4 regions of the Priestia sp. FSL W8-0524 genome follow, and region 2 is predicted to be linked to each of the others. Evidence: riboswitches for the same ligand, from Rfam matches in the RefSeq annotation. Region 2 holds a riboswitch; each other region holds the start of a gene.
The links. Region 2 has a riboswitch for S-adenosylmethionine ahead of NST66_RS18120 (BMP family protein). Riboswitches for the same ligand answer to the same signal wherever they lie in the genome.
Positions count from the first base shown of each region.

Region 1: linked by a shared signal. The riboswitch ahead of NST66_RS05700 (trans-sulfuration enzyme family protein) and the one ahead of NST66_RS18120 (BMP family protein) in region 2 are both predicted to bind S-adenosylmethionine.
Region 3: linked by a shared signal. The riboswitch ahead of metK (methionine adenosyltransferase) and the one ahead of NST66_RS18120 (BMP family protein) in region 2 are both predicted to bind S-adenosylmethionine.
Region 4: linked by a shared signal. The riboswitch ahead of NST66_RS05095 (bifunctional homocysteine S-methyltransferase/methylenetetrahydrofolate reductase) and the one ahead of NST66_RS18120 (BMP family protein) in region 2 are both predicted to bind S-adenosylmethionine.

Region 1 is NZ_JBBOUG010000001.1:1,145,879-1,153,408, reverse strand. It holds gene putP (sodium/proline symporter PutP) at 1-624, shown strand, start outside; gene NST66_RS05715 (SIMPL domain-containing protein) at 725-1,384, shown strand; gene NST66_RS05710 (hypothetical protein) at 1,447-1,713, shown strand; gene NST66_RS05705 (trans-sulfuration enzyme family protein) at 1,748-2,929, opposite strand; gene NST66_RS05700 (trans-sulfuration enzyme family protein) at 2,913-4,058, opposite strand; SAM riboswitch class I at 4,130-4,247, opposite strand; gene NST66_RS05695 (hypothetical protein) at 4,414-5,076, opposite strand; gene NST66_RS05690 (hypothetical protein) at 5,146-6,225, opposite strand; gene NST66_RS05685 (CotH kinase family protein) at 6,357-7,442, opposite strand.
Region 2 is NZ_JBBOUG010000001.1:3,451,451-3,458,980, forward strand. It holds gene NST66_RS18110 (ABC transporter permease) at 1-271, opposite strand, end outside; gene NST66_RS18115 (ABC transporter ATP-binding protein) at 246-1,778, opposite strand; gene NST66_RS18120 (BMP family protein) at 1,861-2,871, opposite strand; SAM riboswitch class I at 2,947-3,053, opposite strand; gene NST66_RS18125 (hypothetical protein) at 3,406-3,555, shown strand; gene NST66_RS18130 (hypothetical protein) at 3,646-4,014, opposite strand; gene NST66_RS18135 (putative polysaccharide biosynthesis protein) at 4,028-5,638, opposite strand; gene NST66_RS18140 (YjgB family protein) at 5,971-6,555, shown strand; gene NST66_RS18145 (GNAT family N-acetyltransferase) at 6,583-7,425, opposite strand; gene NST66_RS18150 (cyclase family protein) at 7,422-7,530, opposite strand, start outside.
Region 3 is NZ_JBBOUG010000001.1:4,517,098-4,524,627, forward strand. It holds gene NST66_RS23565 (phosphatase PAP2 family protein) at 107-631, shown strand; gene NST66_RS23570 (glycosyltransferase family 4 protein) at 650-1,795, shown strand; gene metK (methionine adenosyltransferase) at 1,829-3,031, opposite strand; SAM riboswitch class I at 3,164-3,281, opposite strand; gene pckA (phosphoenolpyruvate carboxykinase (ATP)) at 3,655-5,244, shown strand; gene NST66_RS23585 (DUF2584 domain-containing protein) at 5,279-5,521, opposite strand; gene NST66_RS23590 (alpha/beta hydrolase family protein) at 5,576-6,358, opposite strand; gene NST66_RS23595 (ABC transporter substrate-binding protein) at 6,551-7,530, shown strand, end outside.
Region 4 is NZ_JBBOUG010000001.1:1,028,611-1,036,140, reverse strand. It holds gene NST66_RS05100 (YkvI family membrane protein) at 1-944, opposite strand, end outside; SAM riboswitch class I at 1,277-1,383, shown strand; gene NST66_RS05095 (bifunctional homocysteine S-methyltransferase/methylenetetrahydrofolate reductase) at 1,491-3,329, shown strand; gene metH (methionine synthase) at 3,330-6,773, shown strand; gene NST66_RS05085 (Cof-type HAD-IIB family hydrolase) at 7,140-7,530, shown strand, end outside.

The DNA of each region.
Region 1 (7,530 bases), 2.3 Mb from region 2:
TTAACGGGTCTTGTTGGAATTGCTTATGTGGATCAAACTGGGATGAAACTTGGGGATCCTGAAACAATCTTTATTAAATTTGCTGATGTTTTATTTAATCCATTAATTACTGGATTTTTATATGCAGCTTTATTGGCAGCGATTATGAGTACTATTTCTTCTCAGCTGCTTGTAACGGCAAGCTCTGTTACAGAAGATTTTTATAAAACATTTTTCCGACGTAAAGCCTCTGACAAAGAGCTTGTAACAGTCGGAAGAGCTGCGGTTTTAGGTGTTGCAATTATTGGTATTTTGCTTTCTTTAAAGCCTAGTGATACGATTTTAGGACTTGTCGGATACGCATGGGCCGGATTTGGTTCTGCATTTGGCCCGGCCATTTTACTAAGTCTTTACTGGAAGCGTATGACTAGATGGGGAGCCCTTGCAGGAATGATTGTAGGTGCAGCTACAGTATTAATTTGGGTAAATACTCCATTGAAAGATGCCCTTTACGAAATGATTCCTGGATTTTTCTTAAGCTTGCTGGCTGTTATTGTAGTAAGTCTGTTAACAAAAAAGCCTTCAGAAGCTGTAGAAGATCAATTTAGAAACATGGAAAGCGTATTAGAACAGCATACAAAATAGTAAAAAAAGTACACAAGTTACGACTTGTGTACTTTTTGCTTTTAATGCAAGCCCTGCAGTCATATATATGTACTAAAGACGGATTAAGGAGGGTTTTTACATGCAACATTCTTATTTCCCTTACGAACCTACACAGCCACTGCGCGTAGATACACAAAATAGAGAAATTAAAGTAACTGGTGAAGGAACTGCTTCAGCCATTCCAAATGAAATTTCCATGACGATTGGAACGCGCACGGAAAACCGAGACGTTCAAGAAGCCTTAAAAGAAAATTCAGCTGTTTCAAATACTCTGCTGCAAGAGATGAAAAAACTTGGAATCAACGACCAGCAAATTGAAACAGCTTCATTCACTATAAATCCTAAATATGATTACAGCGATGGAAAATCGACTCTTACGGGATACGAAGTACAGCATTTGTTTAGAGTAAGAGTACAAGATGTAAAACAAGCTGGCGATGTTTATAACGCTACGTTTTCAAGCGGAGCCAACGTAGCGCAAGATCTTCAATTTCACGTTACAAATGATGATAAATATGAACAAGAAGCGATAAGTAAAGCTTTGCTTAACGCTAAAGAAAAGGCCTTTACCATTGCCAACACGCTGCAGCTCCCTATTAACCAAATCCCCATTTTAATCGAAGAAGGCCCCGTCTATCAGTCATCTGGCTCCTCGCCTAAGTTATTAGCAGCCTCTCCCCCTATCCAAGCTCAGTCCTTGACTGTATCCGCTTCTGTAAAAGTTACGTACACGTATTAATACTTATGATAAACTATAGATTATTATAATGAAGAAACTAATCTAAAGGAGCTCTTTGCACAATGACTTCTGAACATTTACTAGCAGCTTATCAGACCCTATGGTTGAACCGTTCTTTCGCTTCTAAACAAGCCCTGACAAGTGAAGATCAGCTTCACGAAGCCATTCTGAAAGATTTAAAAGATGAAATGACTCATCCACGAGTTCGGCAAACACCGTATGTAAAATATCATCTTGGCATAAAAAGAATTCTAAACAGCAGTCTTTCCTCTGATGAAAAAGTTGCGCTTACGTCCCTATACACAAACCTTTTAGATAGCTGTATATAACAAAAAAAGGACTCCCTTAATGGAAGTCCTTTTTTTATTTAATTAACGCTTTTTCTTCTAAGCTTTGAAAAACAGCGTTAAAGTCTTGCTTCAAATCCTCGAATTCCTCTAACCCTACTGAAAGGCGAAGAAGTGAATCAGTAATTCCTTTTTCTTCACGTACTTCTTTTGGGATACTTGCATGAGACATTGTTGCAGGATGCGTGAGAATGGATTCAACTGCACCTAGACTAACGCCAATTGCAGCTAATTTGACTCCTTGTAAAATATGTCGTGCTACTTTTTCATCCTGCACTTGGAAAGAAATCATAGCTCCGTATCCATTTGCTTGTTCTGAAATGAGTTTGTGGTCCGGATGACTTTTTAAGCCTGGGTAGTATACACGGCTCACTAGAGATTGTTCTTCAAGCCACTTTGCAAACTGCAGCGCTGTTTTTAACTGCTGATCTAAACGAACTTTTAATGTCTTAATGCCTCGAAGCAGTAAAAAACAATCCTGTGGCCCCAAGATAGCACCAAAAGCATTTTGTACAAACTTTACTTCTTCCGCTAGCTTTTCATCGCTTACTACAACTAAACCGCCAATGACGTCACTGTGGCCGCTGATATATTTTGTAGCACTATGAATGACAATATTTACACCAAGGTCAATCGGCTGCTGTAGATAAGGTGTTAAAAACGTGTTATCCACAATTGTAAGGAGATTGTGCTCCTTCGCCAAACTTGCTACTGCTTTAATATCCGTTACCTGTAAAAATGGATTTGAAGGGCTTTCGATATAGATAGCCTTCGTATCTTTTGTGATAGCTTCTTCTACTTTCTCAACCTTCGTTGTATCAACAAAAGTTGTTTTGATACCAAACTTTGAAAATAATCGTGTTAATACACGATATGTCCCGCCGTACGTATCGTGTGAAACTAAAATTTCATCCCCTGATTCAAAAATAGATAACACCGATGAAATAGCAGCCATACCTGATGAAAAAGCAAAACCAGCGTATCCATTTTCTAGCTGAGCAATAGTGTTTTCTAAAGCCTCACGCGTTGGGTTTCCTGAACGAGAATAGTCATAGCGACCGTTGTTCGTCTCATCTTCTTGGTTAAATGTAGATACTTGATAAATAGGTACGTTAACCGCTCCAAAATGACCGTCAATTCCTGTATTTGCATGAATTAAGTTCGTACCAAATCTATGTTTATTATTGTTGGTATGCATCAAATGCCTCCTTCAAATCTTTAATTAAATCATCTGCGTGCTCAATTCCAACTGATAATCGAAGTAAACAGTTTGTTACTCCGACACGATTTCGAATTTCCTCCGGAATGTCAGCGTGTGTTTGACGAGCTGGGAATGTCATTAAACTTTCCACGCCTCCTAAGCTTTCTGCAAATGTAATAACTTTAACATTTTCTAAAAGTACTGACACGATGTCAGGGTGTGAGACAGCAAAAGAAATCATGCCTCCAAATCCAGTTGCTTGTTTCTTCATGATTTCATAGCCCGGATGTGTTTCAAGACCAGGGTAATACACTTTTTCCACGAGATCATGAGCAGTAAGCCAATTTGCAATTTTCAGTGCGTTTTCGTTATGTTTTTCCATACGAAGCGCTAGCGTCTTAATACCGCGCAATAACAGCCAGCTATCTTGTGGACCTAAGATTGCCCCAGCTGCATTTTGATAAAAACGAATTTTTTCTCCTAAGCTACTACATCGAGCGACTACAAGACCAGCAACTACATCATTATGACCCCCAATGTATTTGCTTGCACTATGTATCACAATATCTGCTCCAAGCTCTAAAGGACGCTGATAGTAAGGGGACATGAATGTATTGTCAATGATAGTAAGCAAATCATGCTGTTTAGCTAACGCAATTGCTTCTGGCAAATCAGTCACGTGCATCATTGGATTTGTAGGTGTTTCAATGAATAAAGCTTTCGTGTTGGGACGAAGCGCATCTTTTACTTGCTCGAGATGGGCTGTGTTGACGTACGAAACAGTAATTCCTTGCTCTGAAAAGATTTCATTTAGTACTCGGTACGTTCCTCCGTATAAATCCTCTGATACAATTAAATGATCTCCGTTTTTAAATAGCGCTAAAACTGACATTACACCCGCCATTCCTGAAGCGAATGCTACTCCTACTTCGCCTTTTTCTAAAGCAGCAATTGCTTCTTCCAATGCCGTACGAGTAGGATTTGCCGTACGTGCATAGTCAAATCCTGTACTTTGCCCTAAAGCAGGATGAGCAAATGTTGATGCTTGGTAAATGGGTGTTGTAATAGAACCTGTTGAAGGGTCACGACCTACTCCTGAACGAACTAATAAAGTTTCAATTTTCATCTATTTCTCTCCTTAACTCAAAATAAAAAACACTCTTCACAGATGGAAGAGTGTTCGTTTATACACGATTTCTCTCATCTGTTAGAACAATACTGATGTTCCACAGGAATTAGCACCGTTCAAATGAATGTTTCATTTGATGGTTGCCGGGCATCGCAGGGCCAGTCCCTCCGCCACTCTTGATAAGAGTTCTATATAATTGTTGGTGGTTAACGTTTGTTGTTACTAACTTTAATAAAGATTTTCTTTATTGTCAACATAATTTTCTAAAAAATTTAAATCATCTCATTTGTTTATTCAATATACTTGTCCTGATAAGTACATAAAAAAAGAGACGACACCGAGGTCTCTTTTTCTAAGGCAAGTGCACAGATTTTACGTGAGCTAACTTCCAATACATACTTTCTCCATTTGCCGTAATTAGTTCAACAATATTATTAGAAACTTCTTTAAGTACGCCAATTTTTTCTGATTGATCCCCTAAATCTAATACGACCAGTTGATTTTCATATTTTTTAAGCTGCTCTTCAAAGTTTCTGACAAAAGGTGCAGAGGCAGGCCTTACTGGGAGCTCTTTGTCACTTAAAGAATAAGGGGTTAACTCATTACTATAAGGGGTAAGCCATTTCAAATGATGTAGAGAAACAAAGACATTTTTATACACTGGAGAATAAAACACAAGATAATCATTCAGCACGCTTGTAATATAGCCATGCAATGATTTTCCTCCTGTTACATAAATTTCAATAAATTTCCCTTTTGCCTGCTGTAAAATATTACGATAAGAAATCCGCTGACTTTCTTCTATTAAGTTCTCTTCTATGGTTCGTAAAGGTGTATAATCTTCTTCTGAAACCTCTCGTAAGCGATGTATGTGTAAAAGAGGAATATACAAATAATCATGTCCATTATATAAAACCATTACATCTAACCCGAGATCAACAAGTTTTCCTACAAACGTTGTTTTACCTGATATATCGACTTCAACAATTTTATCAATATAATGATTCATACTCATACTCATTCTCCTCCTTTTTCCTATATGATAGAAAAGGTGCTTTATAAGCACCTTTTATGTTCCAGTTCATCATGCTTTCCAACGATAATTTTTCGTTTTAATAACTTTTTCACCTGGTGTTGAAGAGCGTGAACCCGTACGGCGACCTCCCGAGCGATCGTCTGTGCGACCTCCTGTACGTCTTCCGGTACGGTCTCCAGTACGGCCATCCGTGCGACCTCCGGTTCTATCTACAGTAGTTGATTCTTGCACAGAATCTTCTTCATTTGTATCTCCATTTTGCTCAGAATTTTCTTCATTTTGCTTGAAAGATCCTTTTGATCCTAAGGCAATGGTTTTTACGTGTCTTGGTTGTAAACGTAGAACTTGATTATTTTGTACAAGAGTAAAGTTTCCATTGCGACTTTGAACTAACACACCTTCTACAGCCTCTGGCCCTCCGCCGTTAATAGCTACCCATCTATGCGAAAACTCTTCAAACAGTTCATTGAAACTTTTCGCTTTAATATACTCAGGTGTCTCTTCAACTAATAATGGGTTTTGCGGAACAACAGGCGTATTTTTGCTTACAACTTCACTTACACTCTTTATGTGCTCTACATTGATATAAACGACGCCGTCATCTTCTGTTAGTAATACGACATACGCAGATTCAAATGAGCCTAATACATCAAGGATCTTACCCAATTTTTTCTCTGGCCCTCCTTGATTTATTTGCACTTGTTTATCTTTCATCAATAATAAAGTGCCTGCAAATGTGTTGGCTCTGTGCAGTTCTACTTCACTATTAAATCCAGAAAATGTTTGCGCGGAATTAGACTTTGTATCCTCTGTAATGCTTTTAACATGAGCGAGCTGGTAATAAATAAATGTATATTGCTGTTGTGGAATAAGCTGCGCCGGTTGATTATTTTGCTGATTGTTATTTTGTTTTGTTTCAAGAGCAAGTGTTAAATAATCTGATTGAACGTCGATTAAATATCCCGTTTTAGATTCAGGCCCCCCGCGATAGACAGTTACTACTCTCCCTTTTAATGGTTTAAAGTGGGCAGAGTAGCCCGTGCTTTCAGATTGTTGAACTTTACGAGCGCGACTACGATTGGCATTTTGAGTTTGGTCTTGATTTTGGTCGTAGTAATAGTTACTCATTATTTTTCCTCCTTATTAATTGTCCTTATTGGTCATTCATAATGTATATATACGTATCATGTACAGCTATTGTCTTCCTGCATTTGCCTATTATTCTTAAATTCCACTTTTGCCTATCAGTCTAGTAAAATTCAAAAATCAAAAAGATGACTTTTAATGTACGCTGTTCGGTCTTTTACGAAAGAAAGCATAAGGTCTGGTTCCTTATGGAATTGCTCCAAGTTATCTTTTACGTAAGGATCTTTTAATACATATGGAGCAATATACTCATGCAGTTGATAAATGATTGGTTTCATGTATTCTATTGTAAATTGATTATTTAGAACATTGTTCATTTTTTGAATATATCGCTTTTTAATGCTGTTCACCGCCAGTAAGCGAGCTGTAAGCGTATTAAATCCTTGTGCACGGACATAGTCTCCTTCCATTACTTTTCCATTTACATCTCTTCCCCAAGTTGCATCATAATCCCATGGAATCAGTTCAAAGCGCCCGCTTTCATGATTTAGATAGAGCGCATAGTTATGGACAAAACCGTCGTAATTCTGCATACAAATAATACCGACTAACCAAGATAAGTAGCGGTCGACGTTCAGGTACTTCTCAATATTCTGTTCGAATTCCGTATTTGTCCATGTATTAAGATTAAATATAAACTTTTCTAATTTTTCCTCGTCTCCTTCTCTCACTGCTTTATCTTCATATCCAGATAACAAAGTTGTTTTTGGCTTTTTATCCAAATCGCTCATCAAAGAAAAATTAGCATCTCCGTCTACTGCATAAAATATAGATCCATCCGCTAAATTTCTTTTTTTCAAAAATAGTTCATCTACCGATTCGAGCTGAAGATATATTCCTTCATTTTTCCCATTAATCTTAAGAGTGACAAACTGAGAGTGGGGAGATAAAACATCTAAAGAAGAGAAAAAATCGAGGGACAATTTGTTACGCATAAGCGATGGATCTTTGTATTCAGCGTTTAGGTGTATTTCTTTGGCGCGCTGAAATATTTTCGGAGAATAAAATTCAATATAATATGACTTTTTCTTCATCTTCCGAATATGGGAGCCTCTTAGGAGCAAATCAATATCGTAGCGTTTTTTGTTAAACTTCATCGTTGCCTGAACCGCTTCTTCTGACCAAATATCTCTTTGCATTTCCTTTAAATCTTTTACATTCACAAACAGAGCGTATTGAGGGACTTCTTTTTGCTTCATGATTCGACCACCTTTCTTCAATTATTAAAGTATATGAAGGGTAAATTCTCCATGATACCCCGCAGCATCAACTATTTCCGCAAACTCC
Region 2 (7,530 bases):
CAACGACCATCTGCCCTTCTCCCCCTAAATTAAACACACCTGCTCTAAAAGCAAACCCGACACCTAACGCAATTAAAAGAATAGGTGTAGCGCGAGCCAGCGTAGTGGTGAAGAAATAAAAATTACCAAACGCTCCATTCCAGAGCTCTGTATATGTTTGAAGAACCGAACCACCAGTTAAAGAAATAATAATGCCTCCTATTGCTAAGCCAAAAATGACTGCAATAACTGGCTGGATTAATGATTTAAGAAGTTTCTGCAACTGTATCACCTTCTACCGTTCCTCCTGCCATTAATATGCTTAATTTCTCTTCCGTTGCTTCTTCCCTTGTAAGCTCTCCAACAATACTGCCTTCGTACATCACTAAAATTCGATCTGATAGTGAGATAATCTCCGACAGCTCAGAAGATACAAGTAAAATAGCCGATCCATTATTGCGTTTTTGAATCAAAGCGTCGTGAATACGTTCCATTGCCCCAATATCCACTCCTCGCGTTGGTTCGGCAGCAAGTAGAAAAGAAGTGTTTTGGCCAAGCTCTCTGGCAACAATCAATTTTTGCAGATTCCCCCCTGACAGTTCTCCTGCTTTTTGCTTAGATGAAGTGGCTTTAATCGAAAATTCATTTATCCATTCCTCCACGCTCGAATTGAATATCTTTCTTTTCAGCCAGCCCATTTTCGAGTGAGAAGCTTTATACTGATAGCCCATCAGCGCATTTTCTTCGATCGTATCGTCTTTAGAGGCTCCCCACATATAGCGGTCTTCTGGAATATGAGCGATTCCTGCTTCTCTTCTTTCACGCACAGATTGCCCTGTAAGATCTTCTTCTCCAAGTTTAATACTTCCGCTGTCTGTTTCTACTAATCCAGCGATTGTTTGAAGCAGCTCTGATTGCCCATTTCCTGAAACGCCTGCAATACCGACAATTTCTCCTGCTGAAACGTGAAGAGACACATTTTGCAATACGTTTTTTTGTCCTTTTCCTTTTAAAAAGAGATTTTGTACGCTTAAATGAGAAGTGCTTTGTGATGGCACTCTTGCAGGACGCTCTTTTAATTCTCGTCCTACCATCAGCTTGGCTAAATGGTGAGCATTAGTAGATTCTTTATTTGTGACGCCGGCTACTTTACCATTTCGCAGAACCGTGATGCGGTCCGCTACTTCCATCACTTCTTGCAGCTTATGTGTAATAATAATGATGCTTTTTCCTTGTGAAGCCAAAAAACGGATTGTTTTTAATAGTTCCTTCACTTCATGAGGAGTAAGTACAGCGGTAGGCTCGTCTAAAACAATGATTTCTGCTCCTTGATACAGCACTTTTAAAATTTCAATCTTTTGCTGTTCTCCAATTGAGCAATGCTTTACTTTTTTATGAACATCTACTGAAATCTGATAGGTTTGGGTTAATTGCTGAACATCCTCTTTCGCTTGCCTTCTATTAAAAAAGAGACCTTTCTTTGGCTCATGCCCCAAGACAATATTTTCAGCCACTGAAAAATGAGGAAAAACCATAAAATGCTGATGCACCATGCCTATTCCGTTTTTAATCGCATCCGCAGGAGATGAAAACGAGACGGTTTTCCCATGTAGCTGAATACTTCCTGAACTCGGCTTTTCCATTCCGTAAAGCATCCTCATCAACGTTGTTTTACCAGCACCGTTTTCTCCGACCAGCGCGTGAACCTCGCCTTTTTTTAGCCTAAAAGACACGTTATCGTTTGCTAAAAATGAACCGTATTTCTTCGTTAAATTCGTTAACTGCAGCAGCTCACTCATTCCATTCATTGCTCTTTTCCCCTTTAGGTTTTTTTCAAAAATAAGAAAGAGAAGCCAGCCTTACTCGACTTCTCTTCTCAACTCACTTTGCTAACGGATCTTTTACCACTGTTTTTCCATCAATAATCGAATCTTTAATTTCTTTTAATTGATTAATCACATCTTGTCCTACAAAGTCACTAAGAGGCGTCTTGCTGTCTTGAGTCACATACGTTAACCCAACACCTTTTTCTTTTAAGCCGTATGTCACTACGCCCGATTTAAATTTGTCATTTGCGAGTGCTTCTACCGTTTCATAAGCAGCTGCATCAGATCCTTTTAACTGCGATAAAACGATATGCTCAGGATCTACTTCCGTACGGTCAATATCTTGTCCTGCCGTATAAAAACCTTTTTCTTTTGCTGCTTCAAATACACCCAAGTCGCCTACTGCTGATGCTCCGGCGATAAAATCAGCGCCTTTTGAAGCTTGTAAAATAGCAAGTTCTTTTGCTTTAGCTGGATCAGAGAAGCTTCCAACATAGTTTACTAGAAACTCTGCTTTTGGATTTGTTGATTGTAATCCTTCTTTAAAACTTACCGTCCATTTTTTTAATAATGGAATATCATCAGCTGCAACCATTCCTACTTTATTCGTTTTCGTAATCAATCCTGCCGCTGCTCCTAATAAATATGAAGCTTCTTGCTCACGAAATACAACGCTTCTTACATTTGGTAAATCGACCACTGTATCAATAATCGCAAATTGACGCTGCGGATTTTCTTGAGCTACTTTTTTCAACGCATCTTCGGATTCAAAAGAAGATGTAATAATCAAGTCATAATTTTCGGCTACCGCAGCACGCAAATTACTTTCAATGGCTGCTTGGTCCGTAGATTCAATTGTCTTTACATCAATGTTATACTTCTTCCCAGCGCGCTTTGCTCCATCATCCATTTGCTGAAAAAACGGGTTAACTCCAATCTTTTCAGGCAAAACAAGAGCAATTCGCTTCTTTCCTTTCTCTTCACTTCCACTGCTTTTTGTACTTTTTGACTGACAGCCAGTTACGAGTAGTACAAGCGCAACTGCTAAAATAAGAAATCTCTTCATTTAACTTACTCCCCCTATAATATAAAAAAAGCTCTTCCTTTATATAAAGGAAGAGCTCGTTAACCAAACGTCTCTTCCTCATCTTCAAGAACATACTGTTCTTAAGGATTTGGCACCATTCTGTCATAGACAGCGGTTGCCGGGTTTCACAGGGCCAGTCCCTCCACCTCTCTTGATAAGGAAAACAATAGCTATTTGTTTTATGTAATATAGTCAATATTAATAGTTTTTCAACAATTGTCAATATTATTTTTCTTTTTCACGCAAAAAAACTTCAAAAACAGATAGGATTATACGGTTTTAGTCTACTAAAATATAAAATAAAAGTTAAAGCCTTTACCTCACTTCTTGAATCATTCTATACTTCTTCACAAAGCACTTATACTGAATCTGTTGACGGTCAAGAGGGTTTAGTGGTAGCAAATAAGTTCTATTATACCTCTTCGGTTAATGTGTTATTAATTGAAACCACTTTACCAATAATGTTAGACTTTTCCTTAGTAATATTGTTAAGAGGTGTTAACGGTGAAATTAATGAAAGAACTATCTGGCATAGCTATTGGGCTTATTATCGCTTTAGCCGTTTCAAAAACATTTTTTGATACCCCGACCAACATTGGAATCATAGTTATTTTTATTACGAGTATGGTCGTAACAGGGATAGCAAGAGTAAAACTAAGATGAGATAATCTAACAAAAAAACACCACCTTTTATTCGCAAGGTGGTGTTTTCTTTTAATGATTTTAGTATGTAGTAATTCCAAGTGAAGGCTTTTACCCTTCTCCATCAATCATCGTATACTTCCTAGCAAAGCGCTTGTAGTAAATTTGCTCATCCTCTTGTCCATTGTTAAAAACAAGTCGGTTATGATCAATATCTTTCTCTTTTAACACATAGCCTTTTTCATCCATCAGTTGAATATATTCATCTAAATGTCCTTTTTTCACCATATAGTAAAGAACATTATCTGAATCCGTAGTCTTTGCTACATCTTGACTTCCCACTTCTAACTTGAATACGGCTGTTGCTGTTTGAATGGGACGGTAGTCTCCGAACACCTTTTCCCAGTTTAGTAGCAGCAGCGCGCTGAAGATTATGATACATCCTCCAGCGGCTACGGTTAGTACAAATCGTTTTGACACTTCTTTCTCTCCTTTACATTCTTTTTCTTCTATTTAACACAACAGATTGCCCTAAACTTGTTTTGACGCCAAGCCCTAGATACACAGCAGCACCTAAAGCTATTGAAATACAAGACGTGCTAATCGCAAGTGAAGATGCAGACAGCTTATTTTCTAGAAAATAGTGAGAAGCATAATTGCCAATAAGCACAGCGGCTGACATCACACTTACTAATAAAACAGGCGTCAACGCGGCTTTTCCTAGTGATTGAACTCGGTAAGAAATGGATTTTTCAATTAAATAAAAGTTATAGATAACCGATACACCATATCCTCCGTACGTCGCGACAACAGGTCCAATTTCTTTTAAGCTTGAAACCAACAGTACGTTTAATACTATCTTCATAACAATACCTAAGCCCAAGCCAAAAATTAATTTTTTTTGCTGATTAATTCCTTGAAGAATCGCGGCTGTTACGGTAAAAAGAGCAAATAAAATGGCAGCAGGCGCATACCATTGTAAAACAACTCCACCGATTTCAGGACTGTTTTTCGCTCCAAAGATCATCATATATACCGGCTTACCCAATAAACAAAGCCCCACCGCAGAAGGAAGAGTAAAAAACAACAGCAGCTGCAGCGTTTTTGTAATCTTTCCTTTTACTTCTCGTAAATTTCCTTGCACAAAAGAAGATGTAATACCTGGAATCAGCGACATGCTGAAGGCAGTCGCTAGCGATACCGGCACCATTACTAAAATTTGCGCTAACCCAATGACAGAGTTGATTGTTTCGGCTTTAGCTTGTCCATACCCTATTGATTGAAAAAGCATGTTAATCGTAAACGTATCAATATTTTGATAGATTGGAATAGCTAAACCAACTAATACAAACGGAACAGCGTACGTCACAAGCTCTTTGAACATTAAAGAGAACGGAACAGATTTATTATTCTTTCCGCTGTTCACTTCCTTCATAATCAGCCGCTTGCGCTTTAGATACGTCGCACCGAGAATCCCTATTCCCCCTACGCCTCCAATAAACGCTCCAAACGTACCAATTCCAACAGCTTTTGTCATCGTGCTATGAAAGAGATGAATAACAGCGTATGCTCCTGCTAAAATAAACAGTACACGCACTATTTGTTCAATAATTGTACTCAGCGCGGATGGTCCCATGGACTGGTTACCTTGAAAGTAGCCTCGTAATAGACTCATAGGCGGGATAATAATTAAAGCAAAGCTCACCATTCGAATCACGTATACCACGTCTTTTTGACTATTTCCTGAGGAATCTTTTCCGTTAATCACTAGCTCAGCGAGCAAAGGCGCCATTGTATAGAGGACTAAAAATCCTATTATGCCTGTTATCGTCATTAATAGAAGGCCTGCTTTTAATAGATCTTGCCCTGCCCTGTAGTTTCCAAGCCCGTTATATTTCGATACATACTTCGAAACAGCAAGCGGAAGACCCATTGTCGATAAGCTTAGCATCAAGGTATATGGACCGTATGCATACTTATAAAGCGCGTAACCTGACGTTCCGACTAGCGCTGTAAACGGAATAATATAAATAAAACCCAAAATCTTTGTTAGCAAAGAAGACGCTGTTAACAAAAGCGTACCTCTCATCAAATTTTTTTCCATACATCAAAACTCCAGCAATAAATATTATATTTTTAACAAATACTTGATTTATTGTATCATACTTACAGTTATTATCTAGTTTTTTATAAAGACTTAGAACCCTCCCTATATTACGTTTTTTTACATAATAAAGGAATAAAAACAAATCTTTTAACCTATGATAAATGAATCGTTTTTTGCTTTTCACCTTACCTGACGTTTATATTCTGAAAGGCGTGTTACATTATATATATCAGTTACCAACTCAACTAAGACTCCTTGACCATTCTGGCCTACCTTCTCTTTTAGGTAGACTGAGATTGCTAAATCGTTATATATAGGAGGAAAAAATCATGAAAATGAAACAACGACTATCAAAAGCGGCTGCTGCTGCGACGATTACAGGAATTGCTGCGTTTGGATTTGCTCCTGTCGCTCAGCTTGATACACCAGCACATGCAGCTACATCTCAAGAAACAAGCAGTCAAAGTCAAACAGCTGTAAAGAACATTAACGAAATTTATAATGCGGCGGTGCAAGGTGAAGTGCCGCGATTAACAGCAGACTTAAAAATTGGCAAAAGCCTGCGTCAAGATGTTCGAGATCAGTTCGGTCCTCCGCCTGAAGGTTCATCAAATAACTTTGACTACTATCATGCGGAAATGGGCCATCCTGGATATGCATTTGGTTATGACCAAAATAATGTCATTAACGAAATCCGCTATTTTGGTACAAATGTAGAGCGTCAAACAAATTTAGGGTCCATCACGCAAGCTAACTTAAAGAAAGAATTAGGTCAGCCAAACTTTACAAGCAAAGTAAAAGGTGATGGTGCGACTCAAACGAGATACACGTATCACGCCGGCGCCTATGATCTTGAATTTATTTTTGATGATAGCAAAACGTTAAATCACGTTAATTTAGTTAAAAAACCTTAAGTAATAGAAAAAGTAGCAGACAGCCTGCTACTTTTTTTCATGAAATAAAACTAATGCTGAATCAGCTACGTGTTCATACCCAATCTCCATGTAAATCTTGTTAGACGTAGGGTTTGTCGTGTCCGTGTATAGACTTGTTGTTTGAAAACCGCTGTCTAGCATAAGCTGAGAAAGCGTGGACACACAGCTTGATGCATAGCCTTTTTTACGTTCTTCCCGCGGCGTATACACAAAGTTAATCGTAACGTTGTGGGTTGTCGGACGCGTAGCATTAGCAATGGACACATACTTGCCGTTTACTTCCCATAAAAATAGCCGTTCTGCTTTAATAAAAGCTTCTCCTGTTTTGACAGCTTGTTCTTTTGATACAGGCTCTCCAATGACGCCCATAAACTCCCAAATCCATTCCGTCACGAGCGGAAGATGCTCCAACTTTGCTTTTATCAGAACTCCGTCAGCGTCCGCAGCTTTTTTCACTTTGTCTAACCGGTAAATACGCTGATCCATTTTCAACGAAGCTTCTTGATTTTTTAGCGCTGCTAGTTTTTGAGAAAGATATAAAACCGTTTGCCTTTCTCCAACTAAGCCCGGTACGGCGGTTTCTTGTAACAGCTCCGCTACTTCGTTCAGCTCATCATCCGTTAGCTTCTGTATTTGAGACAGGATGATTTGCTGAGGATGGGTTTGCAGTAACACAAGCGCAGCACGGCTGTCTTTTAAAATAACACCCATAAAATTTGGTTTGCTGTTTTCCTGCAAGCTTTGTAAAATGCCAAGCGCTAAGTTGTGAAGAACTTCATTTTTCTCTAAAAACGGCTCGACTTGGTTTTTAAATTCCTGCACTTCCCTGTATCTATGTAATTGGATCATGTTCTTTCTACCTCCGCAAATGCTCTTACCGGAAATGTTCCGGCTCCTTTTATTTTAGGAGGCACGGCGTAAAATAAAAAGGACTCCGTTAGTTGATCTAAGCGA
Region 3 (7,530 bases), 1.1 Mb from region 2:
ATTGTAAAGAAATTTCCATATTAATTTACATCGTTTTAGTACTGCCTCCACAATTAAAGATTAAACTGAATAATAAAGACGTATTTATTAAAAAGGGAGCGACTCTATGAAAGCCAAGTTAATTCAGTATGTATACGATGCCGAATGCCGATTATTCAAAAGTGTAAATCAACATTTTGATCGAAAGCACTTAAATAGATTTTTACGTTTACTAACTCATGCCGGCGGAGCCACGTTTACCATTGTGATAGCGTGCTTGCTGCTATTTCTGCATCCTTCATCCGTCGCTTACGCCTGTGCCTTTTCTCTAGCCGTTAGCCATATTCCTGTTGCCATTGCTAAGAAGCTATATCCGAGACAACGGCCTTATATTCAACTAAAGCATACAAAAGTATTAGAAAATCCATTAAAAGATCATTCATTTCCATCGGGGCATACAACGGCTATTTTTTCGTTAGTTACCCCTCTGATGATTACTTACCCAGCCTTCGCTGCCGTTCTTTTGCCGCTTGCAGTAACGGTAGGCATTTCAAGAATTTATCTCGGTCTGCACTATCCGACGGATGTCATGGTAGGCCTGATACTCGGCATCTTTTCAGGTGCTGTTTCACTGAACATATTTTTAGTCTAATTGATAGGAGGAGTACTCATGAGAATTGCTTTATTTACAGATACATTTGCTCCGGAAGTTAACGGAGCTGCTAAAACACTTTATCAATTTACTCAGTATGTCAAATCAAAGCAAATTCCCATCCAGGTATTTGCTCCTGAATTTGCTCATAATCGGTCGTTTTCAACGTATGTTCACCGCTCGCCTAGCATGCCGTTTTTCCTTTATCCAAACAGCCGCTTTTCATTGCCAAACGTTTTAAAAATTAAAAAGCAGCTGCAGGAATTCAACCCTTCTCTTATTCATTTGGCCACTCCTTTTACAATGGGGCTTTGCGGCTCCTATTACGGGAAAAGATTAGGTATTCCTCTTGTCGGCTCTTATCATACCAATTTTGATGATTATTTATCTCACTATGAACTTGAAAAAATGCGTGTACCACTGCAAAAATATATGAAATGGTTTTATAAACCTGTACAAAAATTATTCGCTCCCTCCGAAGTGACCAAACAGCAGCTAGAAAAACAAGGGTTTCACAACGTAGCTATTTGGTCGCGAGGGGTAAATCACAAATTGTTCCATCCCCACTATGACCGCTTTGATATTCGTATTAAATATAATATAAAAAAACCCTACATCTTAACGTATGTAGGAAGGTTAGCTAAAGAAAAGAACGCTGATTTTTTACTAAAAATTGCCCGATCTTTACCTGATCATATCCGCCACCAAGTTCACTGGCTTATTGTGGGAGATGGTCCTTTAAAAGAACAAATGCAACAGCAAGCATCTGAGCATATGACATTTACAGGCTTTCTTGAAGGTAAGCAACTTGCTCATATCTATTCTTCATCTGATTTGTTTGTTTTCCCTTCAGAAACAGAAACGTTCGGAAATGTCGTACTGGAGTCTCTTGCTTCTGGAACTCCCGTGGTGGCAGCAAATGCAGGAGGAGTTAAACAGATGGTTCAGCACGGGCGAAACGGCTACCTTTGCAAACCTCACTCCTTAGAAGAATTCAGTTCGGCTATTACAGGTTTACTTGATGATTTGCACCAGCGGCTTCACTTTGGCCATGCAGCGAGACACTATGCTCTTACTCAATCATGGGACGCCATTTTTCAGCATTTGCTTTCAGAATATGAAGATGTCGTAGAAAAATCTGCTGAAGGTATTCAATGGGCATAAAAAAAATCTCCGTTTTCACGGAGATTTTTTTTATTATTTAGCTAAAGCTTGAGTTTTTAATGCTTCAGCTTTGTCTGTGAACTCCCAAGGAAGCTCCACATCTGTACGACCAAAGTGACCGTAAGCTGCTGTTTGCTTATAAATTGGGCGACGTAAATCAAGCATTTTAATGATGCCTGCTGGACGTAGGTCAAAGTTTTTGCGTACTACATCTACTAGTACTTCTTCAGAAACTTTTCCTGTACCGAATGTATCAATTGAAATAGATACTGGCTGTGCAACACCAATTGCATATGCTAGTTGTACTTCACATTTATCAGCAAGATCAGCTGCTACAATGTTTTTCGCAACATAACGAGCTGCATAAGCTGCTGAACGGTCTACTTTTGTTGCGTCCTTACCAGAGAATGCACCGCCGCCGTGACGAGCATATCCGCCGTAAGTATCAACGATAATTTTACGACCAGTTAAACCAGCATCTCCTTGAGGGCCGCCGATTACGAAACGTCCTGTTGGGTTAATGAAATACTTTGTATTTTCATCAATTAACTCATTTGGAACAACTGGATTAATTACATATTCTTTTAAGTTACGTTGAATTTGCTCTAACGTTACTTCTGGGTGATGCTGAGTTGAAATAACAATTGTATCGATGCGAACAGGTTTGTTGTTTTCATCATATTCAACTGTTACTTGTGTTTTACCATCCGGGCGAAGGTAAGGAAGAATTTCTTCTTTACGTACTTCTGTTAGACGGCGAGCAAGTTTATGAGCTAATGAAATTGGAAGAGGCATTAATTCTTTTGTTTCGTTACATGCATAACCAAACATTAACCCTTGGTCTCCAGCTCCGATTGCTTCGATTTCTTCATCGGACATTTGACCTTCACGTGCTTCTAACGCTTGGTCTACACCAGCAGCGATATCAGCTGACTGCTCGTCGATAGATGTTAATACTGCACAAGTTTCAGCATCAAATCCGTATTTTGCACGAGTATAGCCAATTCCTTTAATTGTTTCACGAACTGTTTTAGGAATATCCACGTAAGTAGAAGTTGTAATTTCACCGCTTACTAAAACTAAACCAGTTGTTACGCTTGTTTCACAAGCAACACGAGCATTTGGATCCTTTGCTAGGATAGCATCAAGAATTGAGTCAGAAATTTGGTCACAAATTTTATCGGGATGTCCCTCTGTAACAGATTCTGACGTGAACAGACGACGTTGTGTTGACATCAGTTTTCCTCCTTATAAATACGATACATTGTGATACGGTACTCATTCCCTTATTTTCATTACACGTTAAAAAATATAAAAAAACCTTTCCTTGTATCGAGGAAAGGTATCAAATTCTACATAAGCCTTTCACTCTTATCGATCAAGGTTGTGCCCTTGCATCAGGTTAGCACCTTATCGTCTACACAAAAAAATGACGATGGTTGCTGGGTTTCACAGGGCCTGTCCCTCCACCAGCTCGGGATAAGAGAGTATCCGTTCAAGGACATATAATACATGAAAAAGCGCTTCACTGTCAACAACATTCAAATGGAAATCATCTCTTTATGTTTGAATCTGTTTTAATGTAACATACTCAAATTTAAAAATAGTATACCTTATTAAGAATGATCACGAAGTTTGGTTAACAAGACAGACCAAAAAAAGGCTTTCACTTGAAATAGCTTCACTTTTTTCGCTTCTAGCACATATACATGTGTCTAAAATAGGTATAACGTACATTTTTTTATAATACACAAACATTTTTAGTTAAATAGTATAGAATAATTAAATAAATGTGTTATACTAATTATAAATTTCAAACATTAATGAATAAATAATAGCTAAAAAGGAAGGTAGTGCACATGAGTACTGTTGATATGTCTATCGAATTAAATGGTTTGCTTCAATTAAAAACAACAAAACACCAATTATCTGTTCCACAACTTGTTGAAAAAATTCTAGCTCGACGCGAAGGAACGCTGACTTCTACAGGTGCTGTGTCAGTCGAAACCGGAAAATATACAGGTCGCTCTCCTTTGGATAAATTTATTGTAAGCGATGCTGTATCTTCAAAAACGGTTGAATGGGGACCCGTCAATCAGCCAATTTCTGCTCAGCGATTCGATGCGCTATACAAAAAAGTCTTAACCCACTTAAAGAAGCAGGATGAACTTTTTGTTTTTAATGGATATGCTGGAGCTGATAAAAAGTATCAGTTACCAATTCAAGTAGTTAATGAATTTGCATGGCACAACCTATTCGCTCAGCAGTTATTCATTCGCCCTTCAGCTGAACAAAAAACAAATGATGATGTGAAGCCGTTTACAATTGTAGCAGCTCCAACGTTCAAAGCTGACCCTGAAACAGACGGGACGAATTCGGAAACCTTCATTATTCTTTCATTAGAGCGACGCATTGTGCTAATTGGAGGAACTGAATACGCTGGTGAAATGAAAAAATCCATTTTTTCAGTGATGAACTTCTTGCTTCCTCAAAACAATATTCTATCCATGCACTGTTCTGCTAACGTAGGAGAAGAAGGTGACGTTGCATTATTCTTTGGTTTATCTGGAACGGGTAAAACAACGCTTTCTGCTGATGCAAACCGTCGTTTAATCGGAGATGACGAGCACGGTTGGTCAAGCTCTGGTGTATTTAATATTGAAGGAGGCTGCTACGCGAAGTGCATTCAGCTTTCCGAAGAAAAAGAACCGCAAATTTTTAATGCAATTCGCTTCGGCGCAGTACTGGAAAATGTAGTGTTGAATCAAAATACGAAAGTAGCAGATTACAATGATAATAGTTTAACAGAGAATACTCGTGCCGCTTATTCAATTGACTCTATTGATAATACGGTATTGCCAAGCGTTGCTGGGCACCCTACAGCTATTGTCTTTTTAACTGCTGATGCCTTCGGCGTCTTACCTCCAATCAGCAAGCTTACAAAAGAACAAGCGATGTACCATTTTCTGAGCGGATACACTAGTAAGTTAGCTGGAACAGAGCGCGGCGTAACATCGCCACAGGCTACTTTCTCTACATGCTTTGGTGAGCCTTTCTTACCTCTTGCTCCAACAACTTATGCAGAAATGCTAGGAAAGAAAATCGATGAACATAACGTAAATGTCTACCTTGTAAACACTGGATGGACCGGCGGTGAATACGGCGTGGGTGAACGAATGAAGTTAAGTTACACTCGAGCTATGGTTCAAGCAGCTCTTGAAGGAGAACTAGCTAATACCGAAACAGTAACAGATGCTATTTTTGGTTTATCGATTCCAACTCATGTTCCGGGAGTTCCTGATGAAGTGCTTCAGCCTTCTAAAGCATGGAACGATGCAACAGCTTATAACCAAAAAGCAACTGAACTTGCCGCTAAATTCAAAGCGAACTTCAAGCGTTTTAATGATGTAGCATCGGACATTTCAACATTAGGCGGACCTAGAGTCTAATAAAAAACCGATCGTCTTATAGACGATCGGTTTTTTAGTTAGTCGAATGTAATTTTGTCAGTTCATATGTGACAATGGTTTTTTCCTGCTCCATTTCTACCTTACGCACAACAGCAGTTCCAATACATTCTCCATTTTTCGTTTTGTGAATGTTTAATGGAATATCCAACGGATACAAACGATATCCTTTTTTCTCAACTTGAAAAATGTTATCTGTTACACGCTTTTCGTTGCCTTTTGTCACAATCATTGTATTTAATTCTAGCGGCATCCCCATTTTCTCTCACTCCTCACTGTTATTCTACTTGTTTTTTCTATCGTAGCATATCTTTTATTGCGCTTTCATCCACTTCGTTAACTTCTTTACCGTTTCTCGGTTTTCTTTTGGTGGAAAAGCATGTGGAAAGTTTTCAAAATACCAGCTGGTAACTTTTTTATTGGACTTCTTTAGTTTAGATTCGAGCTGATAGGAATGATCAATTGAGACGTTTTTATCTTCTAAACCATGAATAAGCAAGACCGGCGGCTCGACGAGATGAGCACGATGCAAAGGTGTCCTCCATTCGTATCTTTCAGGATATTTAGAAGGAGTTCCTCCAATCACCCGCTTCATCATTCTTCTTAAATCTTCTCTTTCTTCATATGTCAGCACCATATCCGTGACGCCTCCCCATAGCACAAGAGAACGGCTGTCTTTTTTTTCAATGGCTGTGAGTAAAGCCATCACTCCCCCTCGTGAAAACCCAAAAATATGAATGCGGTCATGGTGGACGTTAGGGAGCTGTTTCAGTAAATCGTAAGCAGCAAAAGCATCGTAACGATCATCTCCTGCAAAATCTTCGTTTCCTTCGCCTCCTTGATTTCCCCTATAGAACGGAGCCATCACAATAAAACCTTGTGAAGCAAATTGAATGAGTCGAGCAGGGCGAACCGTTCCTACGTTCTTAATACCTCCTCTTAAGTATAAAAAGCCGTCATACATTCCTTTTTCTTTTGGCTCTGCAAGCATTCCTTTAATCTTAAGCCCTTGACATGCATATGTAATCACCCACAGCGTCACGCGAGGATTTGATGATGGGAAACGCTGTTTATGAAGAATTGTTCCATCTTTCATTTTTTTCCTCCATTCTTTATATAACTAGCCTACTTTCTTCCGCTAAGGTTTACTTTCTTCCGCTAAGGTTTACTTTCAGTCGTTGACTACTACTTCTTTGATTTTCCACATAGTTATATAGGCACTCACCTTCTTCCACTTCTTTACATACATTATCATAAAATATTTTATTACTTTAAGGAGGTTTGCTTTATGAAACCAATTAAATGGCTTTTTTCTTTGCTTGCTATTATGATTTTACTCATTCCACTAATTAGCTGCAGCAAAACAACATCTGTACAAACGGTTCGTGTCGGCGAAGTAACTCGCTCTATCTTTTATGCTCCCCAGTACGTCGCTATTTCAAAAGGCTTTTTTGAAGAAGAAGGACTAAAGGTAGATTTAAAAACAACTTGGGGCGGAGATAAGACAATGACGTCACTTTTATCTGATGGCATCGACGTCGCCTTAGTCGGCTCGGAAACGTCAATCTACGTATATGCACAAGGGTCTAGTGATCCCGTCATCAACTTTGCACAGCTAACCCAAACCGACGGAACATTTCTAGTAGCACGTAAAAAGGTCGATCAATTTTCATGGGATCAGCTTAAAGGCAAAACGTTTCTTGGTCAACGCAAAGGCGGCATGCCGCAAATGGTAGGGGAATATGTGTTAAAACAGCATAATATTGATCCTAAAAAAGATGTAAAACTCGTTCAGAACATTGATTTTGCTAACGTTGCGAATGCTTTTGCTTCTGGTACTGGAGATTACGTTCAATTATTTGAGCCAACGGCTAGTATTTTAGAGAAACAAGGAAAAGGACATATCGTTGCTTCCTTCGGAAAAGAATCAGGAACAGTTCCTTATACAACATTTATGGCCAAAGAAAGCTATTTAAAAGATAACCCTGAAGCAGCAGCTAAATTTACTCGAGCTATTTACAAAGCACAAAAATGGGTGAATACACATAGCACAGATGAAATTGCTGAAGTGGTTGCACCGTATTTTGAAGATACACCTAAAGACACGCTAAAAACGGTTATTGACCGCTATAAATCCCAAAAATCCTTTGCAACTAACCCTTTATTAGATCAAAAAGAGTGGGATCATTTACAAACAATCATGGACGAATCTGGAGAACTTCCAAGACACATTGATCACAGCAAGCTAGTCAACACAAAATTCGCAAA
Region 4 (7,530 bases), 2.4 Mb from region 2:
GCATATCCAAATTGCCCGATAATAAAGCATGCCAAGATAATAAACGCAAAAGCTTGTTTGTCATTCAGGGGAAGAAATGATTGAATCTGTTTAGCGATTCCAAATACATTTCCAATCAATGTAGTAAAAATCTCACCTAACACAACTACCGTAAATAAAACATTCACCCACGCTGAGATATTTTTAACAACGGCACTCATAGGAATATCAAGTTGAAATGAATAAGGCAAATTGGAAAGGGCAAGATGAGTAGAAACAAGCATAAACGTAAGTACACATCCTCCTATTACGGCCCCTTTTTTGATCACGCTCTTATCTTTCACGGAGCTTCCTAATGGAACTAAAACGGCCTGAGCCAAAGCTAGATTTAGGGAAATATATAAAAAGGGACTAACCGCCCACTTCCACTGTGTGACGAGCGTTAAGTCCGGCTTCGTTTGAATCAGTGAGAAATAGCTGACATTTGGCACAAAGATGATAAAAGCAAATGAAAGCATCATCGGCACAACAAGAGAATTAACCATTAAAATACCGTTAATTCCTCTTGCGATAAATATATAAGTTAAAACAATTGTACAAATCATCCCAACAGGAGGCCACAGCCCGAACTGTTCTTTTCCTATTGCCCCCGTACTCGCCAGCATGACTGAAGTTACTCCAAATAAAATGACGATCATTACACCGTTTACCGCTTTTCCAAGTACATCACCAAATAAATATGTATTAAGCTGCTGATAAGAAGAAGCCCCAATTGCGTGCGAAAGCAGCATCATTTTCGAACCTAGCCAAATAAAAAACAAGCCGCTGACCAAAATTCCAACCATTCCAAGTTCCCCGTACTGTGTAAAAAATTGAACAATTTCCTTGCCTGTTGCAAAACCGGCTCCTACAACGGTGCCTACATACGTAGCAGCAACCTGCAGCGTGAGTTTCCACCTTTTCATGCCCATCACCCTTCTACCCTTCATAGTTCACTATATGTAGAAACGGTTAAAAAAAGACGAGCCTTTTATATGTAAATCCTCGCCTCACCCGGTGCTGTTCCTTTTTCGTTTTTTTATTTCCTTCTTGTTTTTTTCATGAAAACCCTTTATCCCTTAACATAACGGCAGTTTTCAAACAAAATATACGGATATTTTCCCTTTAGCTTTTAAATTTTCCTCAATATTTGCTGGAAATTCACAATTTACTGTTGTATAATTTCTAAAAATCAGATAAATTATTAAATAAGTATTCTTTCTATTTAAAAAAATATGTTTCAATTATATACAATTGATTCTTATCATGAGAGGTGGAGGGACTGGCCCTTTGAAACCTCAGCAACCAGTCGTTAGAGACATGGTGCTAAATCCAGCAAGCAATTTATTGCTTGGAAGATAAGAAGGCGAAAAAAGTCTTCTTCTTAAGAAGACTTTTTCTATTTTATCGGCATATTGCATAAAACGAATCACTCGTGAAATAGAAGCGGAACAATTTAAGGAGGTTTTGACATGGGGTTACTTGAAGATTTAAAGTCTAAAATTTTAATTGGGGATGGTGCCACTGGTACCCTCCTTTACTCACACGGTATTGACAGCTGTTTTGAAGAACTAAACATCACCAAACCAGAAGAGGTTTCTCGTATTCACAGAGCCTATGTAGAAGCTGGTGCAAACGTTATTCAAACAAATACGTACGCTGCTAATTATCAAAAACTTGCCCGTTATGGATTAGAAGATTCAGTCAAAGACATCAATGTTGCTGGTGTAAAATTAGCGAAACAAGCTGCAAAAGATCAGGCTTACGTGGTTGGTACACTCGGCGGAATTCGTTCTTTCCAAAAAAATGCTATTAGTTTAGAAGAGGTTAAGCGAAGCATTCGTGAACAAATGTTTTGGCTTTTAAATGAAGGCGTGGATGGCCTTTTATTTGAAACATACTATGATTTCGAAGAATTAAAGACCGTTCTTACACTGGCAAGAAAAGAAACGGATAAGCCTATTATTACCCACGTTTCCCTGCATGATATTGGCGTACTGCAAGATGGGCGTCCTTTAGCAGATGCATTAAAAGAATTAGAAGACTTGGGAGCAGATGTTGTCGGGCTAAACTGCCGTTTAGGTCCTTATCATATGATTCAGTCTCTTGAAGAAGTACCGCTTCCTGATCGTGCTTTCTTATCTGCTTACCCTAATGCCAGCCTTCCGGCGTATGTGGAAGGCAAGCTGGAATATGAAACGAATGAAGACTACTTTGTAGAAAGCGCGCGTTTATTCCGCGAACAAGGGGTTCGCTTAATTGGAGGATGCTGCGGTACAACACCAGCTCACGTACGCGCCATGTCGTCTGCCTTAAAAGACCTGCCTCCGATTACAAGCAAAGTCGTTAAAATGAGACCAGCCGTTACGGTTCAAGAGCGTGAGCAGCAGGATAAACCTCATATGCACGAAATTGTGAAGAAGCGCCGCTCGGTTATCGTCGAGCTGGATCCGCCTAAACAGCTTGGTCCGACGAAATTTTTAGAAGGCGCAAAAGCACTTGATAAAGTCGCCGTAGATGCTATTACATTAGCTGATAATTCTCTTGCCTCACCTCGCATCAGCAACTTGGCAATGGCAACACTGATGCAACAAGAAACAAAAGCACGACCGCTTATTCATATTACCTGTCGCGACCGAAATTTAATTGGACTTCAATCTCATTTAATGGGACTTCATACGCTAGGAATGAATCAAGTGCTTGCAATTACCGGTGATCCGTCAAAAGTTGGCGATTTCCCTGGCGCCACTTCGGTCTATGATTTATCTTCATTTGACTTGATTAGTTTAATCGCTCAGTTTAATGAAGGACTATCTTATTCCGGCAAACCGCTTGGTCAAAAAACCAATTTTTCCATTGCAGCTGCCTTTAACCCAAACGTGCGTCACTTAGACCGAGCCGTTCAGCGCTTGGAAAAGAAAATCGACTGCGGGGCTCACTATTTCATTACTCAGCCTCTCTATTCAACTAAGCAAATTGAAGAGGTATATGAAGCAACCAAACATTTAACAACACCGGTATACATCGGGATCATGCCGTTAACAAGCGCAAGAAATGCTCGATTTATTCACCATGAAGTACCTGGAATTAAATTATCAGAAGATATTCTAGAACGTATGGACGCAACGGGAAATGACCGGATTCGCGGTGAAGTCGAAGGCCTTGCGATTGCAAAACACTTAATTGATACAGCATATGAGCTATTTGACGGTATTTACTTAATTACGCCGTTTATGCGCTATGAAATGACCGAAATTCTAACACGCTATATTCATGACAAGCAACTCGTTACATCAGAAAGGAAGATATAAATGAGCTCACTTATCGAACAACAACTAAAGAAGCGAATACTCGTCATCGATGGAGCAATGGGAACGATGATTCAAGATGCTGATTTAACCGCTGAAGATTTTGGCGGCGAAGAATATGAAGGCTGCAACGAATATTTGACCCGAACAGCGCCTCATGTGATTCAGCACATTCATGAAGAGTACTTTGCAGCGGGTGCTGACATCATTGAAACCAATACGTTTGGCTCAACATCTACCGTACTTGATGAATACGATTTAGGCCACTTGGCGTATGAATTGAATATCGAAGCTGTGAAGCTTGCTTGTGCAGCCCGCGATAAATATTCAACTCCCGAATGGCCTAGGTTCGTAGCTGGAGCTATCGGTCCTACCACTAAAACTCTCTCTGTTACGGGAGGTATTACATTCCCTGAGTTAGTAGAATCGTACGAAGAGCAAGCTCGGGGTTTGTTAGACGGCGGCGTTGACTTACTTCTAGTCGAAACCTGTCAAGACATGCTGAACGTAAAAGCTGCGTTTTTAGGGATTACAGCGGCGTTTGAAAAACTGAAAATAGAAGTTCCAATTATGATTTCAGGAACGATTGAGCCAATGGGAACAACTCTCGCTGGTCAAGATATCGAATCTTTTTACTTATCACTGGAACACATGAAGCCTCTTTCAGTCGGACTTAACTGCGCGACAGGTCCTGAATTTATGACGGATCATATTCGCTCTCTTTCAGACCTAGCCACTTCAGCTGTTAGCTGTTATCCAAACGCTGGACTTCCGGATGAAGAAGGCAATTATCATGAGTCTCCTGAGCTGCTGGCTCAAAAAATTAAAGGATTTGCTGATAAAGGCTGGCTGAACTTTGTAGGCGGATGCTGTGGTACAACGCCTGCTCATATTAAAGCACTTGCTGAAGCGGTAAAAGAGGTTGCTCCTCGTTCGCTTGATCGCTCCGAGCATAATCATGCTGTAACCGGTATTGAACCGCTTGTATATGACGATTCTATGCGCCCTCTTTTTGTGGGAGAACGTACGAATGTAATCGGTTCTCGCAAGTTCAAGCGTCTGATTGCGGAAGGGAAAATTGAAGAAGCATCTGAAATTGCGCGTGCTCAAGTTAAAAATGGTGCTCACGTTATTGATATTTGCTTAGCAGATCCAGACCGTGAAGAAATGGAAGACATGGAGGAATTTATTCAAGAAGTTGTAAAAAAAGTGAAGGTTCCTCTTGTAATCGATTCAACTGACGAGAAAGTTATTGAAAAAGCTTTAACGTACTCGCAAGGTAAGGTCATTATCAACTCCATTAACTTAGAAGATGGTGAAGAGCGTTTTGATGCAATCTTGCCGCTAGTAAAAAAATTCGGTGCAGCTCTGGTTGTCGGTACAATCGATGAAACAGGCATGGCCGTTACTGCAGAAAGAAAAGTAGAGATTGCTAAACGCTCACATGATTTGCTTGTTGAAAAACATGGCTTTAATCCAAAAGATATTATTTTTGACCCTCTTGTGTTTCCTGTAGGGACTGGTGATGAACAATATATTGGTTCTGCTGAAGAAACAGTTAAGGGAATTAAAATGATTAAAGAAGCCCTGCCTGATTGCCTGACCATTCTTGGCGTAAGTAACGTGTCATTCGGTCTTCCTCCAGTCGGACGTGAAGTACTAAATGCGGTTTACCTTTATCACTGTACGCAGGCTGGACTCGATTATGCCATTGTTAATACAGAAAAATTAGAGCGCTATGCTTCTATTCCAGAAGCTGAAATTGAGCTTGCTAATGCGTTATTATTTAACACAACTGATGAAACGCTAAGCACGTTTACAGACTTTTATCGTGATAAAAAGAAAGAAGCAAAAGTAGAAATTTCTACGTTAACACTTGAAGAACGATTGGCAATGTATATTGTCGAAGGTACAAAAGAAGGATTGCTTCCTGATTTAGAACAGGCTTTAGCTCAATATGATGATCCGTTAGATATTATTAACGGACCGCTTATGAAGGGGATGGCGGAAGTCGGACGTTTGTTTAATGACAACCAGCTGATTGTAGCAGAAGTGCTTCAAAGTGCGGAAGTTATGAAAGCATCCGTTGCCTTTTTAGAACCTCATATGGAAGCAACTGAAAATGATTCTGGAAAAGGAAAAGTGATTCTTGCAACGGTTAAAGGCGACGTGCACGATATCGGTAAAAACTTAGTAGACATCATTTTAAGCAACAATGGTTTTAAAGTCATTGATTTAGGAATTAAAGTAACGCCGCAGCAGCTGATTGAAGCAGTAAAAGACGAAAAGCCAGACATCATTGGCCTGTCAGGTCTTTTAGTAAAATCAGCTCAGCAAATGGTTTTAACTGCACAAGATTTAACGCAATCAAGCATTGATGTTCCAATTATGGTAGGAGGCGCTGCCCTTTCCCGTAAATTTACTGACTTTAAAATTGCCCCGGAATATGAAGGTGCCGTCCTCTACGCCAAAGATGCGATGGACGGATTAGCGTTAGCAAATAAGCTGCAGAACAAAGAAGAAGTTATTCAGCTTTTAGCAGATTTAAAAACGCGTCAAGAAAAGAAAGTAACGGTTCGAGAACGCCAGCCTCAAACCGCTCAAGCAGCTACGGCTGTTTTAGAAAGATCCGCCATTTCAACGGATGTTCCTGTTTTTGTACCGGCTGATTTAAAGCGCCACGTTGTCAAACACTACGATTTGGCACAGGTTCTTCCGTATATTAACTGGCAGATGCTTTTAGGCCATCACTTAGGACTAAAAGGAAAAGTGAATAAGCTGCTTGCTGAAAAAGACGAGCGTGCTGTTCAATTAAAAGAAACCGTTGATGACCTTCTCGAACTGGCACTAAAAGAAAACTTAATTAAACCAGCGGTTATTTATCAGTTCTTCCCTGCTCAAGCAGACGGAAATGATTTAATTATTTATGATCCTGCTGATGAAAAAACAGAAATTGAACGCTTTACCTTCCCTCGACAAGCAAAAGGACAGTTCCTGTGCTTATCTGATTTTGCAAAGCCTAAAGAAAAAGAGATGGACTATGTATGTTTCTTCTCTGTAACAGCAGGAACAGGCATTCGCGAACGCGCGGCGAAATTCAAAGAAAACGGCGAGTTTTTAAAGAGTCACGTGTTCCAAGCTCTTGCGCTTGAACTAGCTGAAGGATTAGCAGAACGTGTTCATCAGCAAATTCGTGACCGCTGGGGATTCCCCGATTCGCCTGACTTTACAATGGCGGAGCGTTTTTCAGCCAAATACCAAGGTCAGCGTTTTTCATTCGGATATCCCGCATGTCCAGACCTTGAAGACCAAGCAAAACTGTTTAAATTAATTAAACCTGAAGACATCGGCATTCAGTTAACAGACGGTTTCATGATGGAACCAGAAGCTTCTGTTACAGCCCTTGTTTTTGCACATCCTGAAGCGAAATATTTTAACGTATTGTAAAACATGGCTGCGGTCTTTTAGACCGCGGCTGTTTTTTTACAGTGAACAAACCTAAAAAAAGGCTGCGACAAATGGATTTTAGTTGAAGAAAGATCCGAACGGAGTTAATTCTTAATTGAGAATCAACTCCGTTCGGATTGTTTTCATTATGATGGTGAACTAGATTTCATGTAGCTGTTGATTAAAGGGCAAGGCGAAGACTCCTGCGAAAAAAAGTGATGTAGTTATGTCTTAATCTCTTTGAATTCACCGCCGGTTTGAGCTTTTTTTATGAGTTTCTTGGGAAACACTGATAGAATAAGGAATGTAATAAATTTGTAACACTCTTATCAAGGTAATTTTTTTAGGGAAAGGAATTTTCAAGAGATGATTAAATTATTTGTAAGCGACTTAGATGGAACTCTTTTACACGAAGAAAAATACGTAGAACAGCATAATGCAGACGCACTTAGTGAACTTCAGCGCCAAGGAGTAGAGGTTTGTCTTGCTTCTGGACGAATGGATACGGAAATTTTAAAGATTTCTACTGATATTAATAATACATTTCATCGCATTAGCCAAAACGGAGGATTTGTGTGGACCAAAGAAAATCAAGAACTTCATGGAAAAGTGTTTGAAGATGATTTAGCGGTTCAACTTTATAAAAAAACGATAGATCCTAACCGTATTACGCTTGTCTGTTCAAACGACACGAATTATGTAGAGCAGCGAAATGAAATTATTGAAGCAATTGAAACTCACATGTTTTTCCCTATCG